Regions from separate parts of the Streptomyces sp. NPDC102467 genome, predicted to be linked through region 3. Evidence: riboswitches for the same ligand, from Rfam matches in the RefSeq annotation. Region 3 holds a riboswitch; each other region holds the start of a gene.
What was found. Region 3 has a riboswitch for cyclic di-AMP ahead of ACIREE_RS11650 (C40 family peptidase). Riboswitches for the same ligand answer to the same signal wherever they lie in the genome.

Region 1 (3,264 bases), on a different contig from region 3:
GATCTCGTCGAGGGCGGTCAGCACCTGTCGGCCGCGCTCGGTCTCCAGGTGCTTGGCCGCGCCTCCGGCCCGCGCGCTGTCGACCGTGACGCCGGGCCGGTACTTGCCGGTCAGGAAGCCGGCGGCCAGCGCGTAGTACGGGACGGCGGCGAGCCCGGCGCGGGAGGCGATGTCCTGCCGGGCGCCCTCGTACGTGTCGCGTGAGACGAGGTTGTAGTGGGGCTGGATCGCGACGTACCGGGCGAGGCCCTCGCGGTCGGAGAAGTCGAGGGACTCCTGGAGGCGCTCGGGCGAGATGTTCGACGCGGCGATGTTGCGCACCTTGCCCGCCTTCACGAGCTCGTCGAGCGCGCCGATGATCTCCTCGACGGGGATCGTCTCGTCGTCGTCGAAGTGCGTGTAGTACAGGTCGATGTAATCGGTGCCCAGGCGCGTGAGGGAGGCGTCGGCTGCGGCCTTGATGTTGGCGCCGCGCAGGCCCTTGAAGTCGGGGTGGCGGGCGACCTTGGTGGCGATGACGACGTCGTCGCGGTTGCCGCGGGCCTTGACCCACTTGCCGATGACGGTCTCCGACTCACCGCCCTTGTTCCCCTCGATCCAGGCCGAGTACGAGTCCGCCGTGTCGATGAAGTTGCCGCCCCCGGCGGTGTAGGCGTCGAGCACCGCGAAGGAGGCGGCCTCGTCGGCGGTCCAGCCGAACACGTTCCCGCCGAGGGAGAGCGGGAAGACCTCCAGGTCGGAGGAGCCGAGCTTGCGCAGTGCGGGAGAAGAAGTCATGCCCGACTTCAACGCCCCTACGGAACCTGGTATTCCGGACACGGTGTTCCGTACCCGTGTTCCGTACCCGTGTTCCGCAGGGGCGGACAGGGCTCAGGGAGTGAGGCCCTTGCCGCGCAGCCACACCGCCGGGTCGATGCCGGTGGCGTCCCCGCCGGGGTGGACCTCCAGGTGGAGGTGGGGCCCGGTGACATTGCCGGTGGCGCCGACGCGGCCGATGACGTCGCCGGTGGAGACCTTCTGTCCGGCGCTGACGTTGAGCGAGGACTGGTGGCAGAACCACAGCTCGGTGCCGTCGTCGAGGGTGATGATCGTGCGGTAGCCGTACGCGCCCGCCCAGCCGGCCTCGGTGACGGTGCCGCTGTGGACGGCGTAGATCGGCGTACCCGTGGAAGCCGCGAAGTCGAGGCCCGTGTGGTAGCCGGAGGACCACATGGATCCGGGCTGCCCGAAGGTGCCGGTGATGGTGTACGAGGCGACGGGGAGCTTGAAGCTCTTGGCCAGCTTGGCGAGGCGCTCGGCCTCGGCCTTCTTCTTGGCCTCCTCCGCCGCCTTCTTCTTGTCGGCGGCGGCCTTGGCCTCGGCCTTCTCCTGCTTCGCCGACGCTTCCTCGGCGGCCTGCTCGGCGGCGGCCTTCTGAACCGCGGCCTGCGCCGTGGCGTCGGCGGCGTTCTGCTGGGTCTCGGCCTGCTGCATGATGCGGGCGCGCAGCGTCTCGCCCGCGTCCGACTGCCCGTTGCCCACCGTGGTGAGCGGGGTGGCCGAGGCGGCGCCGGACGAGGAGTCGGAGCCGTCGGATATGAGCGCACCCACGCCGGGCAGCGACTTCGCCTCGGGCAGCGAGTCCTTGACCGCCGAGAGGTCGGGCATGGAGATGTGGACGGCGGGCTTGCCGCCCTGCGCGCTGGCGATGCCGCCCGCGCCGACGGCGGCGATCACGCCGACACCGAGGACCGTGGAGCTGCGCGCGAGGCCGCCGCGCTGCCGGGCTACGCGGTGTTTGCCGCGGACGGGACGGACGGACTCCTCGGTGGGATTCCACTCCTCCCAGGTCTCCTGCTCGACACCGAACCCGCCATCGGCGGGGTCGGCGGAGAATCCGGAGAACTCGGGGGCAGGGCGGTTCGACGCCACGGGGGCGCTCTCCTTTCCTTCCTTCTCGCCTACCGGGTTAGCTGACGGGTTCGGAGCAGGAAGGTCTCCTACGAGCACGTCCGGCGCCCGAAAAGCGACGGAACGATGCCTGATTCACCCCAAGTTGGTGGTTCCCCGGCTCCCTTTCGGGATTAAGCGTGTGCGCACGGAGCCGTCGCTAGTGACGGCTGGGACGACCGCGCTGCGTTATCGAACGTTAATAGACAGCCGACAGTAATTCCAAGCCGTTCCCATTGATCGTTCACGTTCACGGCCTGGACTTAACGGGGCACGAGCGGGCGCAATCGGGCGAGTTGACCGCCGGTTCCGGCGCATCCCAAACCCGTCAGTTTCTGACGTAGTGTCAATTGTTATGCGCAGTGGTGTCGTGCGGTCACCCCTCGTGACATCGATCAAGGACGCCGTACGGCGAGCAGCGCCATGTCGTCACTGGCGCCGCCCCCGGTGTGCAGGCGTACCTCTTCGGCCAGCGTCGCGAGAAGCTCCCCCGGCCCAGGGAAGACGCGGCCGGCGAGCCGGGCCGCGGGGTCGTAGAAGACGCCCCTCGCGTTCCGCGCCTCGGAGAGCCCGTCGGTGAAGAGCAGCAGCGTCGCCGCGGGCGGGAAGCCGGCCTCGGTGGCCCGGTCCGGCCAGGAGCCGAGCTCGCCCAGGCCGAGCGGCAGCGCCGCCTCGGCGGGCTCGATCACCTGGACCGTGCCGTCGCCGAGCACCACGATCGGCTCGGGATGCCCGCGGTTCAGGATGCGCAGGACGTCGCCGCCGTGCGGGATCTCGGCGAGCACCGCGGTGGTGAAGCCCTCGAAGTCGTCGATGCCGCGGCGCCGGCCGCCCTCCCGGGCCAGCGCCCGCTCCAGGCGCTGGGCGACCGCCTCCAGGCTGCCCTCCTGCTCGGCGGCCTCACGGAACGCGCCGATGACGACGGCCACGGCGGCGACCGCACCCATGCCCTTCCCGCGTACGTCCCCGACCACGAGCCGCACGCCGTGCGGAGTGTCCTGCACCGCGTACAGGTCGCCGCCGATGAACGCGTCGGCCTGCGCCGCCTCGTACCGGGCCGCGATGGCCAGGCCGCCGATCCGCCCGGCCGGCTCCGGCAACACCGCGAGCTGGGCCGCCTCCGCGATCTGCCACGCCGAGGCGAGTTGCTCGTCGCCGCGGCGCACGATCCGGTTGATGAAGCAGGCCAGGACGCACACCGTGGCCACGGTGGCCATCTCGGTGTAGACGTCGGAGTGGAACGAGTATCTGAGGTGTACGGCGACGATGGCGCCGATCGAGACGGCCCCGGCCATGATCGTGCTGCCCAGCGAGAAGAACGGGGCGACGACCAGG
Region 2 (3,264 bases), on a different contig from region 3:
TTCGGCGCGCGGGCGGCGACAGCGGACGGCGTCTGCTGCGGCGCGGCGACGGCAGGCACCGCCGACAGCGCCAGGGCGAGCAGCGCCCCGGCGAGGGCGGCGCGGTGGCGGGTGCGTGGAGACATGGGATCGGGGTCCTTCCCGGTCGGGCCCGCCGACGCGGCGGGCAGCCGACATCCCAGCACCCGCACCCGTCCGACCCGTTCACGCCACTCCGCCCGGTCACCTCGACGGACCTCTCACCACCCCCAGGACCCACCCCGGGAGCCACCCCCGGGAGGAGATCAGGACGCGGACTCCAGATGCATCTTGATGGTGTGCGGATCCACGAATCCCTTCGCCACCACACGGTCCCCGGAGGACTCCCCGCGCAGCCGCCGCCCGATCCACGGCACCAGGAACTCGCGCGCCCAGTGGATGTCGTCGCGCCGCACCTCGAACGTGCCGCGCGACGGAAGCATCGGCCAGACCTGTTCCGGGTCGGCGGGCACATCGACGCCGAGCGCCTGTCCCGCGCGCAGGGCGACCCGGGTGTGCCCCTCGGCGGACAGGTGGAGCCGGTCCCCGTCCCAGGCCCGGCGGTCCTGGATGGACTTGAGGGACCACAGGTCGAGCACCGGGCAGTCGTAGCGGTCGGCGATCGCGCGTATGTGCATGTTGTACGTGGCGATCTTGCCGCGCATGTGTTTGAGGACGGCCACGTCACGGGTGTCGAAACCGGTGGCGACCATGACGGTGCCGGCGGCTTCGGCAAGGCGTGCCACGGCCCTCTCGAAGCGCTCGGCCACGTCGTCCGGGTCGGTGCCGGGCCGGATGATGTCGTTGCCGCCGGCGACCAGCGTCACCAGGTCGGGGGCGAGCTCGACGGCCCGCGGGACCTGGTCCTCGACGATCTGGTCGATGAGCTTGCCGCGTACGGCGAGGTTCGCGTACTGGAAAGTGTCCTCGGCCACGCGGTCGTCCAGGAGGACGGCGAGCCGGTCGGCCCACCCCACGAAGCTCCCGTCGGGCCCGGGGTCCCCGACGCCTTCGGTGAAGCTGTCCCCCACCGCCGCGTAGGACCGAATCGTGCCGCCTCTGAGTGATCTCGATTCGTTTGCCACGACCACACATCTTTCACCCTCGGGTGTGGCCTACGCGACCGTAACCAGGGGTTGACGAGCGGTGAGAAAACGCACTCGGCTCCCGGGGAATAACCCAGGGAGCCGATCGGATCGTGCGCGGGTCAGATCGAGACGCCGTGCTCGCGCAGGTACGCCAGCGGGTCGACGTCCGAGCCGTAGCTCGGGGACGTACGGATCTCGAAGTGCAGGTGCGGTCCCGTCACGTTGCCGGTGGCGCCGGAGAGGCCGATCTGCTGGCCCGCGGTCACGGTCTGCCCGGCGGAGACGCCGAGCGAGGACATGTGGGCGTACTGGGAGTAGCGCCCGTCGGCGTGCTGGATGACGACCTCGTTGCCGTAGGCGCCGTCCATGCCCGCGGAGACGACGGTGCCGGCGCCGACCGCCTTGATGGCCGTGCCGGTGGGCACGACGAAGTCGGTGCCGGTGTGGTAGCCGCTCGACCACATGGAACCGTTGGAGTGGTACGGCGTGCCGATGGAGCCGTCGACGGGCTTCACGTAGTCCGCCGTGGACGCGGTGGACGCCGTGGTCGTAGCGGCCGCGCCGTCCAGGGCGAGCTTCATGCCCGGCTTGATGACGCCGGCGTCGGCGCCGACGACGTCCTTGTTGCCGTCGTAGAGCTTCTTCCAGCCGCCGTCGACGTGCTGCGCCTCGGCGATCTTCGAGAGCGTGTCACCGGCCTTGACGGTGTACGTCTTCGCGTCGGTGGCGGCGGAGTCGGTCGCCGCGTGGGCGCCGGTGGCACCGATGAGCGGCAGGGCGAGCGCGGCGCCACCGGCCGAGGCGACGGCGGCGGCGCGGGTGACGCGCTGGGACTTGGGGCGGCGGTGCTTTCCCTTGGCGGGCATGACGCGTTTCCTCTCCGTCGCCTACGAGGTGAGCTGTCGGGTTCGGACTGGAGCTGCCCGGCCGTATCCGGTGCCCGGATACGACTTCACCCCTAGCCGCATGGGGAATTCCCTCGGCGGCGTACTGCCTGTGGGTCCCCCGTTCCTGCCGTCACGGGTCGTTGTTCGGAATCCGGGCGGCGGCAGGACTAGGCGTTCCGTCCGGAGTGAGTGGTGACCGTAAGACGACGGGAAAGGCGGTGACAAGCGGCGAATTCGCCCACGAGGCCGCTTTCTTGATCGTCTGGGCGTTTCCTGTGTCACCCTGCGTCGATGTCCGTGCTTTACCAGCGCCTTACCTTCAGGAATTCCCAGGACAAGAATTTCGGGCGGCCACCACGGACCGTTACGGCTATGAGCCTGCTCACGCACAGGTAGGCAATGCACCTTTATTTGCCGACAGTTTGTAATGAGTAGTGTCAAAACGGACAGAGGGTTCGCCCGGGAATGCGTGTCGTATCGTCAGGAGCGCGCCCGCCGGCGAGTGACGCCGGAGCCCTGACCGGGAGGAGCCCCCGTGACACAGCACGCCCCGTCCACCGAGCCCGAGCTGTCCGGAGTGCGCAACTTCCGCGACGTGGGCGGTCTTCCGGCCGTGGACGGCCGGCGCGTGCGCCCCGGCGTGCTCTACCGCAGCGGCCATCTGGCCCATGCCACCGCCGAGGACGCCGCGTTCCTCGCCGGGCTCGGCCTGCACACCGTCTTCGACTTCCGCAACGCCGCGGACCAGCGCCTCGAGGGCGCCGACGTCGCGCTGCCCGGGGTGCGCAATCTGAACCTGCCGCTGACCGACCCCGCGGACGGCGCCGAGTTCTGGCAGATGGTCCGCGACGGTGACATAGAGCAGCTGCGCACCCTGCTCTCCGAGGGCCGCGCGGCCAACCGCATGATCACGTCGTACCGCTCGATCGTCTCGCAGCGCACCGCCGAGCACAGTCGCGTGCTGCACGCGCTCGCCGAGGACAGCGTGCCCGCACTGATGCACTGCGCGGCCGGCAAGGACCGCGCGGGCCTGTCGATCGCGGTGACGCTGCTCGCCGTCGGCGTGGAGCGCGACGCCATCGAGGCGGACTACCTGGAGTCGAACGCGAAGCACCGCCGCTACAAGGTGCGCCGCAGCAGCGCGGCAAGCGACGCCTACTCCCCCGAGGTCATGGAGCTGCTCAGCCCGCTCTTCGACGCCCGCGCCGCCTACCTGCACGCGGCCTTCGAGACCATCGAGCAGACCTGGGGCGACACGGACCGCTACTTCG
Region 3 (3,264 bases):
GCAGCGGAGGAGACCACCATGACCCGACCGTCCGGCCGTTATGTCCTGCCCGAGTTCACGGAGCGCACGACCTCGGGGTACCGCACGCTCGATCCGTACTCGAAGCTCTTGGAGGAGCGCATCGTTTTCCTCGGGACGCCGATCGACGACACGTCCGCCAACGATGTGATGGCGCAGTTCATGCACCTCGAATACACGGCGCCGGACCAGGACATCTCGCTGTACATCAACTCCCCCGGCGGCTCGTTCAGCGCGATGACGGCGCTCTACGACACGATGCAGTACGTCAGTTGTGACGTGGAGACGACGTGCCTGGGGCAGGCCGCGTCCGTCGCCGCGGTGCTGCTCGCCGCCGGGGCGCCGGGCAAGCGGATGATGCTGCCCGGCGCGCGCGTGGTGCTCGACCAGCCGGCGCTGCCCGAGCCGGCACAGGGCCAGCCCACCGATCTGGAGATCCAGGCACGCGAAATGGCGCGTATGCGGGAGCAGTTGGAGGAGTTGCTCGCGCGGCACTCGGGGCGGGCGAAGGACCAGGTCGGCCTGGACATCGAGCGGGACACCGTGCTCGACGCCCACCAGGCCCTGGAGTACGGCCTGGTGGACCAGGTGCTGCGGAGCCGCAAGGCCACGCTCGGCGCACAGGGCGCGAGGTGACATGCCGGTGTTTCCACCCGAACTGCCGCCGCTGCCCGCCCTGACCCGCGCCGAGTGCGAGCTGGTGGACAGCTACCTGGCGGTGGTCGATCTGATCGCGCGGATCAACCCGGCGCGCGGCGACCACACCTACCGAGGGCTGCGGGCGGCGCAAGCGCTCGTCGGGCGGGCGTCGGCGCTGCGGGACGCCTTGGAGCTGATGCACCGGCGGGGCGAGAGCGAGGTGCACGCGCCAACCCTGACGCGGGCTCTGCGCGTCCTGGATGGCGAGAGGCGTACACAGAGAGTCACTTTGCCGCCAGAAGCGGTCAGTTGAGATCGCAGGGAGTCGCGGCTCGCGCAAACTGTCTGCGCCCGAGCCGAAACGGCCCAGATGGTGTACCACCAAATGGCCTAGACACTCATACATCATCAAGACGGTCAGAGTTGCGCTCCGGCGGTACGCGGACGCCGGAATGACACGTTCCGCCCCTGGTACGAGCGTGGTCAGGTGTCGCGGGCGCGGCCCGGAAGCAGGACTGTCCACCTGAACGGGTCAAGCGTGAGCAGCCTCACTTACCGCCGGTTCAACTCGGTTTCGGCTCCACATGTGCGTGAAGATCCCTCCGACGACAAGCCCCCGCCGCCGCGGCGGGGCGGTCCGTGCGGACGCCGAGTCCTGCCGCCGTGCGGATGCCAGGTCGACAGAAGTGCATCGGCAGGAGTGGAGGACCCAGGTACGACGGGCCACCGGCCCACCTCGACGGAGGTGGTGCCCGAGGGGCCCTTGGGGTGAAGCCGCACCATGCGGCCGGGCATCTTCGCCTGCCCGAACCCGACAGGTCACCCTTCACAGGCGGCTGACGAAGGGTTGCGCATGTCTGCGCTCAATCGTGTTCCCTCGCTGCTGGCCCGGGCCGGCACCGCGTCGGTCCTCACCCTCGCCGTCGCAGGAGCCGGACTCATGGTCCCCGGCGCCGCGTCCGAGGCGTCGGCGGCTACGGCTTCGACCAAGGCATTGAGGGTCGCGGCCTCCAAGAAGGGATCGCCGTACAGGTGGGGCGCCACGGGCCCGCACCGGTTCGACTGCTCGGGCCTGACGCTCTATTCGTTCAAGCGGGCGGGCAAGAAGCTGCCCCGCACCGCCGCGCAGCAGTACAACAAGACCCGTCATGTCTCCTCGTCCCACCGCAGGACGGGTGACCTGGTCTTCTTCCACTCGGGCCGGAGCGTCTACCACGTCGGCATCTACGCCGGGAAGGGACGGATCTGGCATTCGCCCAAGACCGGCGCGGTGGTGCGGCTGGAGAGGATCTGGACGCGGAGCGTCTGGTACGGCCGGGTGCGCTGACCCCCGCCGCACGGAGCGGCCCGTGGGGACGGGCCCGGCGCCGGGCCCGTCCCCACGCGGCCTCCCACGCGGCCCCTCACGCGGCCTCTCACGCGATCAGCGGCTCCAGAAGGAGGGCCAGGGCCAGGAGCACCAGCGCGCTCCCGGTGACGGCCTCCACGGCGCGGGCCGTGCGCGGCCTGCGCAGCCACCGGCCGAGCCGGTCCACGAGCAGGGCCACGGCCGGGAACCAGAGCAGCGCGAGCGCCACCACGATCGCCGAAAGAACGGCCGTTCGCGGAAGGGCGGGGCTGCCCGCGGGCACGAACTGCGGCAGCACGCTCAAGAACGTGATCGGCGCTTTCGGATTGAGCGTGTTGGTCAGGAAGCCCTGCCGCAGCGCGCCGCCGGCCGGGCCCCGCTCCGGGCCGGCCCCGTCGTCGGCCCGCTCCCGCAGGGGGCGCAGCGCCGACTGCAGTGTCTTCGCGCCCAGGTAGAGGACGTACGCACCCCCCGCGAGTCGCAGGGCGCCGAACAGCGTGGGTACGGCGGTGAGGACCGCGGCGAGGCCGGCGACGGCCAGCGCGGTGTGGACGAGCAGGCCGCAGGCGACTCCGAGGGCGCAGGCGACTCCGGCGCGGCGCGAGACCATGGAGTTGCGCACGACGACCGTGAAGTCCGCGCCGGGCAGGGCCACCATGCCCGCGGCGACGCCGGTGAAGGCGACCAGTTGAGCGTCCATGCACTTCAGCCTGCCCGAGCCCGGCCTTCAGCAGGTATGTGCAATATCCTGAGTCTGCCTAAAGCAACGCTTAAGGCCGGGGCCTTCGCGCGCGGGGCTCCGGTGGGATTCCGTACGGCTTCGGAGGCGGCCCATGTACGACCCGACGCGGCTCGCCGCGCTGGTGGCGGTCTCCGAGGCCGGTTCGATCACCCGGGCGGCCCAACGCCTGGGATATACCGTGCCCGCGCTCTCGCAGCAGCTCGCGAAGTTGGAGCGGGAGGCAGGGACGGCACTGCTCGTGCGGCACCACAGGGGCGCCCGGCTGACGGGTGCCGGCGAGGTGCTGGTGGAGACGGCGCGGCGGGTGCTCGACGAGATGGCGCGGGCCCGGCACGAGCTGGCGCGGCTCGCCGGCCTGTCGGGCGGGCGGCTGCGGCTCGGTACGTTCACGACGGCGGGGATGCATCTGCTGCCGCCGGCGCTGACCGCGTTCCGCAGGGCCCATCCGGATGTGGAGTTGACGGTCGCCGGGTACGAGCCACCGCTCGGGGTCGCCGCGGTGGCGGCCGGCACCGTC

Region 1: linked by a shared signal. The riboswitch ahead of ACIREE_RS17685 (M23 family metallopeptidase) and the one ahead of ACIREE_RS11650 (C40 family peptidase) in region 3 are both predicted to bind cyclic di-AMP.
Region 2: linked by a shared signal. The riboswitch ahead of ACIREE_RS34345 (peptidoglycan DD-metalloendopeptidase family protein) and the one ahead of ACIREE_RS11650 (C40 family peptidase) in region 3 are both predicted to bind cyclic di-AMP.

What each region holds. Positions count from the first base shown of each region.
Region 1 covers NZ_JBIWKA010000008.1:20,926-24,189, forward strand. The annotation lists gene ACIREE_RS17680 (aldo/keto reductase) at 1-777, opposite strand, end outside; gene ACIREE_RS17685 (M23 family metallopeptidase) at 871-1,911, opposite strand; cyclic di-AMP (ydaO/yuaA leader) riboswitch at 1,923-2,080, opposite strand; gene ACIREE_RS17690 (PP2C family protein-serine/threonine phosphatase) at 2,325-3,264, opposite strand, start outside.
Region 2 covers NZ_JBIWKA010000019.1:126,775-130,038, reverse strand. The annotation lists gene ACIREE_RS34355 (SIMPL domain-containing protein) at 1-125, opposite strand, end outside; gene ACIREE_RS34350 (SGNH/GDSL hydrolase family protein) at 285-1,109, opposite strand; gene ACIREE_RS34345 (peptidoglycan DD-metalloendopeptidase family protein) at 1,226-1,972, opposite strand; cyclic di-AMP (ydaO/yuaA leader) riboswitch at 1,978-2,143, opposite strand; gene ACIREE_RS34340 (tyrosine-protein phosphatase) at 2,529-3,264, shown strand, end outside.
Region 3 covers NZ_JBIWKA010000005.1:128,719-131,982, reverse strand. The annotation lists gene ACIREE_RS11660 (ATP-dependent Clp protease proteolytic subunit) at 19-654, shown strand; gene ACIREE_RS11655 (hypothetical protein) at 662-970, shown strand; cyclic di-AMP (ydaO/yuaA leader) riboswitch at 1,376-1,507, shown strand; gene ACIREE_RS11650 (C40 family peptidase) at 1,511-1,984, shown strand; gene ACIREE_RS11645 (LysE family translocator) at 2,073-2,705, opposite strand; gene ACIREE_RS11640 (LysR family transcriptional regulator) at 2,839-3,264, shown strand, end outside.